Regions from separate parts of the Anaerobacillus sp. ABA4_114 genome, predicted to be linked through region 2. Evidence: a T-box and tRNA genes for the amino acid it is inferred to sense, from the RefSeq annotation. Region 2 holds a T-box; the other holds one or more tRNA genes.
The links. A T-box is a leader RNA that pairs with one kind of tRNA and senses whether it is charged. The one in region 2 lies ahead of pheS (phenylalanine--tRNA ligase subunit alpha), so its partner is inferred to be a tRNA-Phe.
Positions count from the first base shown of each region.

Region 1: it encodes a tRNA-Phe, which carries the amino acid that the T-box ahead of pheS (phenylalanine--tRNA ligase subunit alpha) is inferred to sense. The anticodon was not compared.

Region 1 covers NZ_JBSWUM010000001.1:1,498,492-1,501,861, forward strand. The annotation lists gene ACXAEY_RS07415 (Na/Pi cotransporter family protein) at 1-143, shown strand, start outside; gene ACXAEY_RS07420 (DUF456 domain-containing protein) at 212-694, shown strand; tRNA gene ACXAEY_RS07425 (tRNA-Asn) at 829-903, shown strand; tRNA gene ACXAEY_RS07430 (tRNA-Met) at 907-983, shown strand; tRNA gene ACXAEY_RS07435 (tRNA-His) at 1,002-1,077, shown strand; tRNA gene ACXAEY_RS07440 (tRNA-Ile) at 1,086-1,162, shown strand; tRNA gene ACXAEY_RS07445 (tRNA-Ser) at 1,168-1,260, shown strand; tRNA gene ACXAEY_RS07450 (tRNA-Met) at 1,312-1,388, shown strand; tRNA gene ACXAEY_RS07455 (tRNA-Phe) at 1,554-1,629, shown strand; gene ACXAEY_RS07460 (superoxide dismutase) at 1,839-2,450, shown strand; gene ACXAEY_RS07465 (hypothetical protein) at 2,485-2,763, opposite strand; gene ACXAEY_RS07470 (MFS transporter) at 2,864-3,370, shown strand, end outside.
Region 2 covers NZ_JBSWUM010000001.1:1,248,181-1,251,550, reverse strand. The annotation lists gene pheT (phenylalanine--tRNA ligase subunit beta) at 1-552, opposite strand, end outside; gene pheS (phenylalanine--tRNA ligase subunit alpha) at 571-1,605, opposite strand; T-box leader at 1,713-1,930, opposite strand; gene ACXAEY_RS06145 (TrmH family RNA methyltransferase) at 1,985-2,734, opposite strand; gene sspI (small acid-soluble spore protein SspI) at 2,875-3,081, shown strand.

The DNA of each region.
Region 1 (3,370 bases), 250 kb from region 2:
TTCGTAAGCAGCATATCATGAGGTTAAATGAAGGCGAATGTACAGGAAGTGCAGGAATCGTCTTTGTAGATATGATCAGTAACCTAGAACGTATAGGTGATCACGCTGTTAATATTGCAGAAGCAGTTATCGGAGAAGAGTAATAAAAAGTCGGGGCTTAGCTAGCCCTGACTTTTTTTATTCTATATAATAGAAGAAAAAGGGGGGCAACATGGATATCTTATACTGGGTACTCATAATAGCATCGTTTGTAGTGGCGTTTGTAGGACTAATCTATCCAATCATTCCATCGGTTCTTTTTATTTACATAGGATATATTGTGTACGGTGTATTTTTCGAATTTAGTTCAATGACAATTTCTTTTTGGATTATTCAAATTCTATTTACCGCGCTACTATTTCTTGCTGATTATGCTAGCAACTTATTTGGAGTCAAGAAATATGGAGGATCGAAAGCAGCCATATGGGGAAGTACTATAGGGTTATTGGTCGGACCTTTCGTTATCCCTTTTCTAGGAATTATTCTTGGTCCTTTCATTGGGGCAGTGGGAGCGGAGTTAATCTTTCATCGAAAACCATTAAGAGAGTCGATTAATGTAGGAGTCGGATCTTTACTTGGTTTTCTTGGGGGAGCGTTAATGAAAGGTGTTATTCAGGCAATAATGATTGTTATCTTTCTTGTTTATGTTCTTTAGTAATCTTGATGAAGGGACAAAACCATGCTATAGTAATTTCATCGCTGATTTTTCAGCAATAAAAATTATATCACAAAAGTTATTGACTTCTTTTTAAACTATATGGTATAGTTATTCTTGTCGTTAAGAGATATTCCACAGTAGCTCAGTGGTAGAGCTATCGGCTGTTAACCGATCGGTCGTAGGTTCGAATCCTACCTGTGGAGCCATATGGCGGTGTAGCTCAGCTGGCTAGAGCGTACGGTTCATACCCGTGAGGTCGGGGGTTCGATCCCCTCCGCCGCTACCATATTAACTTAACACAATGGCGATTGTGGCGAAGTGGTTAACGCACCGGATTGTGGTTCCGGCATTCGTGGGTTCGATTCCCATCAGTCGCCCCATTTACATTGGACCCTTAGCTCAGCTGGTTAGAGCTGACGGCTCATAACCGTCCGGTCGCAGGTTCGAGTCCTGCAGGGTCCACCATACGCGGAGGAATACCCAAGTCTGGCTGAAGGGATCGGTCTTGAAAACCGACAGGGGCTTAACGGCCCGCGGGGGTTCGAATCCCTCTTCCTCCGCCATCTTTCTTCTAAGTATGGAAAAGTAAGTTAATAATCGTATGATTTTATCGTCGCGGGATGGAGCAGTTCGGTAGCTCGTCGGGCTCATAATCCGAAGGTCGCAGGTTCAAATCCTGCTCCCGCAACCAAAATAAACTTTTAACTACGTCGAATAAACATCGTTGTTAAAAGTTAATCGTAGTCCCTTTAGGGGCAACCTAAACGCATAATAAACAGTTACATCTTTAAATTGTAAAGACATTCTACATAACCATTCACGTTTAGATTGAATTATTAATTGAATTAACAATCATGGCTCTGTAGCTCAGTCGGTAGAGCAGTGGACTGAAAATCCACGTGTCGGCGGTTCGATTCCGTCCGGAGCCACCATATTAACATCGATTCACCACCTTGTAGGTGGTTTTTTTATGTTTACGATTCTTTATGTGTGGAATTATAAAAAGTGGTGACGATATCACGATGTTAAACATTTGAAAACAAAGGATAAATCTGCTACTGTAAAAATGTGATACATTGTGATCATGACTTGTGACGCAATAGTCACAAGGGTTACATACTTTTAAAGGAGGAGATTTACAATGGCTAAATTTGAACTACCACAACTACCTTACGATTTTAACGCTCTAGAGCCACATATCGACGAAGAAACAATGAAGATTCACCACGGCAAACACCACAATGCTTATGTTACAAAGCTAAACGGTGCACTTGAGGGTCATGAAAACTTAGCTGACAAAAGCCTTGAAGATCTTCTTGGCAACCTGGATGCTGTACCTGAAGGAATTCGTACTGCAGTAAGAAATAATGGTGGCGGACATGCTAACCACACACTTTTCTGGCAAGTACTTAGTCCAAACGGTGGCGGCGAACCATCAGGTGACTTGAGCGAAGCAATCAAAAAGAAATTTGGAAGCTTTGAAAGCTTCAAAGACGAGTTCGCTAGTGCTGCTGCAGGACGCTTTGGTTCTGGCTGGGCATGGCTTATCGTTAAAGGTGGAGAACTAGAAATCACTAGTACTCCAAACCAAGATACTCCTGTAATGGAAGGCATTACTCCAATTCTTGGCCTTGACGTTTGGGAGCATGCTTACTATCTTAAGTATCAAAACAAGCGCCCAGATTACATCAGTGCATTCTGGAATGTTGTTAACTGGGATGAAGTAGCTAAGCGTTACGAAGCTGCAAAATAATCGCCAAAACCCCGACAGTATTGTCGGGGCTTTTTTATGGTTCTATTCTTGTATAGACGCTTCCCAGATGTTCTAATAGATAGCCAATAACAAGGTCTGTAATTGCACAGCCATCATTGAAATCGTACTTGCTATAGGAAAAAATTTGATTTTCCCTGATCGATATGAAGAATGTAGGCAGCGTTAATGAATTTTTTTCTTCATTATATGTATGTGGCTGCTCAAGTTTTGTCGCAAAAGAAATCAGTTGTGATAAAAGAGTATTCTTAATTTGATGAGAAATGACGTCCCCTGTATAGATAAAATAATACATCGAACTCTCCTTTCAAAAACATCTTACCCATTTCTAATCTTTCGCATAAGGAGACAGAATTAATACAAAATAAGGGAGGAGGAAAAAAGGGGAGTTTGCCATGAAAGTACTTAAACACGTAATGGGTGATATAGCTGTTACAAAAGATCTACTCTTATTATTAACGATCGGCGGATTGTATGCTTTGAGCATTGCTCTTTCAAATACGTTTGTAAACGTTTATTTATGGAAACAAACAGGTGAATTTGCAGATATTGCGATTTACAACCTTTCAGTTGTCATCAGTCAACCGCTTACATTTATTTTAGCTGGACGATGGGCTAAAAAGATGGATCGAGTGATTGTATTGAGAATCGGCGTAATCTTTTTGGCGCTATTTTATATTACGGTTTTACTACTAGGGCAAAATGCTGGCCAGTTACTCGTCTTATTGGGAGCACTGCTTGGAATTGGGTTTGGGTTTTATTGGCTTGCGTTTAATGTATTAACATTTGAAATAACTGAGCCTGATACGAGAGATTTTTTTAATGGTTTTCTAGGACTTCTAACTTCTTTTGCTGGAATGATCGGTCCTATTTTCGCAGGAGTAGTCATTTCAAGTCTTGAA
Region 2 (3,370 bases):
ATACGCTACACCGATCATATTCATTGCGTCTGCACGGTTTGGCGTTAATCCTAGCTCAAGGATCGTGTCGTTAAGATTTAAGTATTCTAAAGCATCTTCACCAGGTGTTACCTCGTCACTGAATACAAAGATTCCTTCAGCATATTCTTTTTGAACGAGCTTACTTTCTACACCAAGTTCCTGTAGAGAGCAGATCATTCCGTGCGAAGGTTCTCCACGAAGTTTCGCCTTTTTGATTTTGAAGTTTCCTGGGAGAACAGCCCCCACTTTTGCGACAGCAACATACTGATCTTTCGCCACATTTGGTGCACCACAAATAATTTGGACAGGCTCTTCTTCTCCGATATCCACTTTACAAACAGAAAGTTTATCAGCATCAGGATGTGAAGCGCACTCAAGTACATGACCGATCACTACGCCTTTGATCCCTTTGTTCAAACTTTCAACTGTTTCAACTTCAATACCGCCTTTGGTAATCAGTTCAGCTAATTCATCAGCTGAATATCCTTCAATGTCTACATACTGACTTAGCCAATTTAATGATACGAGCATTGTTTCTCCTCCTTACGCTTATATATGATTGAACTGCTTGATAAATCTGCTGTCATTTGTATAGAAGTGACGAATGTCATCGATGCCATATTTGAGCATCGCAATTCTTTCAGGCCCCATACCAAAAGCAAAGCCAGTCACTTTCTCAGGGTCGAATCCAGACATACGGAGCACATTTGGATGTACCATTCCGCCACCTAAAATTTCAATCCATCCAGTCCCCTTACAAACTGAACATCCGCTTCCACCACAGTTGAAGCATGAAATATCCATTTCTACAGATGGTTCAGTGAACGGGAAGAAGCTCGGACGCAGACGAATTTCTCTTTCTTCACCAAACATCTTTTTAGCAAAAGCTTGAAGTACCCCTTTAAGGTCACTCATGCGAACGTCTTCCCCGACCATAAGTCCTTCGATTTGCATGAATTGATGAGAGTGAGTCGCATCATCCGTGTCTCGTCGATAAACTTTACCTGGAACGATAATTTTTACCGGTCCTTCTCCGTTTAACTTTTCCATTGTTCTTGCCTGCATCGGTGAAGTATGCGTACGAAGTAACGTTTCTTCTGTCACATAGAAAGAGTCTTGCATGTCACGAGCTGGGTGATCTTTAGGCAAGTTCAACGCTTCAAAGTTATAATAATCTGTTTCCACTTCAGGACCTTCTGCAATAGAGAAGCCCATACCGAGGAAGAGATCCTCAATCTCCTCGATCACTCTCGTTAACGGGTGATGGTTTCCTTTATTGACAGGACGACCTGGTAATGTAATATCGATGGTCTCTTGCTTTAACTTTTCCTCAACAGCTGCTTTTTCCATCACCTGTGTTTTCTCATCAAGTTTTTCAGAGATCGCTGCGCGAATTTCGTTAGCCAGCTGTCCCATCTTCGGACGTTCTTCAGCAGAAAGTTTTCCCATACCTCTTAAAATTTCTGTGATTGGTCCTTTTTTTCCAAGGTATGCTACACGAATATCTTGCAATTCCTTCATTGAAGAAGCAGATTCAATTTGAGACAATGCTTCTTCTTTAAGTGTTTGTAACCGTTCTTCCATCATTTTTACCTCCATTTCAATCTTTGTAAAAAATACCTACTTCAGTTTGTACAACACAATTGTGACAACCTTACTCGTTTAAAAAACAAAAAAATCCTCGCCCCACGGAAAGGGGCGAAGATTTGAGTTCGCGGTACCACCCTAATTCACTGATATGTAACATCAGCCTTGGTAAACGATAACGGTTCATAACCGGTCCGCTTTTGGGTATCAAGCGGCAACTCCAGAGTGAATTCAAAAGCGTTCCTATAGAAATGCTCTCAGTCAAGGCATTTCCTCCCTTAATAGGAAGAGGCAATTTACTACTCTCTATCATTGTTTTTAATATAATGAAGTTCTTTATAATTATAGAAAAAAAACGCTCAGTCTGCAAGCATGATTATGAAGGCATCAACCCGTACATAAGGATTCCGGCAGCAACAGCTACATTCAATGATTCAGCCCCACCGTAGATCGGAATATACACCTTGTCATGAGCAAGTTCTTGGAGTTCTTTTGAAACGCCGTTCGCTTCATTCCCCATAATCACAGCAAACTGCTCTGGACCCTGTAACTGATGATAAGGAGTTCCACCGCTAACTTCCGTTGCGTAAACCGAAACACCAGCATCCTTTAAGTCTTTCACGGCGTGGCGCAGATCTACTTTTTTTATAGGGATGTGAAAAAGAGATCCTTGAGTAGAACGCAGTACCTTACTGTTATAAAGGTCCACTGTTCCATGACCAAGCAACACACCATCATATCCTGCGCTATGTGCTGTACGAATGATCGTACCTAAATTACCTGGATCTTGAATTGCATCTAAGAGAATAAACTTTCCGGTTTCTGCTAAACTTGATTCAGACATTTTACAAACAGCCAAAATGCCCTGTGGTGTTTCAGTTGCAGTTAATTCTTTCATCACTTTATCAGTAACAGTATAGACGGCTGGTCGATCTTTAAACAGATTAATCTCGAAATCAGTGCTTTCTGAAATTATGATTTCTTGCACGAGCGCATTTGCTCTCGCTGCTTCTTCGATAATATGAGGTCCCTCGATTAGAAACGAAGATGCTTTCTCTCGTCCTTTTTTCGTCTGTAGCTTTTTCCAGTCTTTCACTTTTTGATTTTTCACAGATTCAATAAGCATAGTGCTCTCCTTCATTTTTCAATGATTCCATTATAGACGCAAGATCGAGAAGATTCCAATGCAATTCATGAAATTCCATTCTTTCGTTCATACTAAGATTGCTTGGTATACAAGCGAAAGAGAAAGGTGAGGTGGAAAGCATGGACCTTAACTTAAGAAAAGCCATCCTTGCTAACGTATCTGGTAACAATGAGGATCAGATAGAGGCAACGATTCTCGATGCGATCCAAAGCGGTGAAGAAAAAATGTTACCAGGTCTTGGTGTCCTTTTCGAAGTCCTTTGGAAAGAAGCCCCTGAAGACGAGCGTCAGCAAATGCTCTCTTACATGGCTCAAGGCGTACAATAAGCAAAATCCGGTGGCAAAAGCCACCGGATTTTGTGTTTGTATCGAAAAGCGGAAGGGACCGTTTAGGCTCGACAAGCGCTGGAAGCTAATGGAATGAACACGCTTTTTGTGTTCAATCCATTAGCTGAAGCGATTCGAGAGCCTGGTCCCTGTAGCTAGAAATGAAAAGCGAAAGGGGGCGGTAAGGTCCGACAAGCGCTGGAACCTTTCAATTTGAACACGATTTTTGTGTTCAGGTTGAAAGGTGAAGCGATCGAGGACCTGCCCACTGTAGCTAGACATGAAAAGC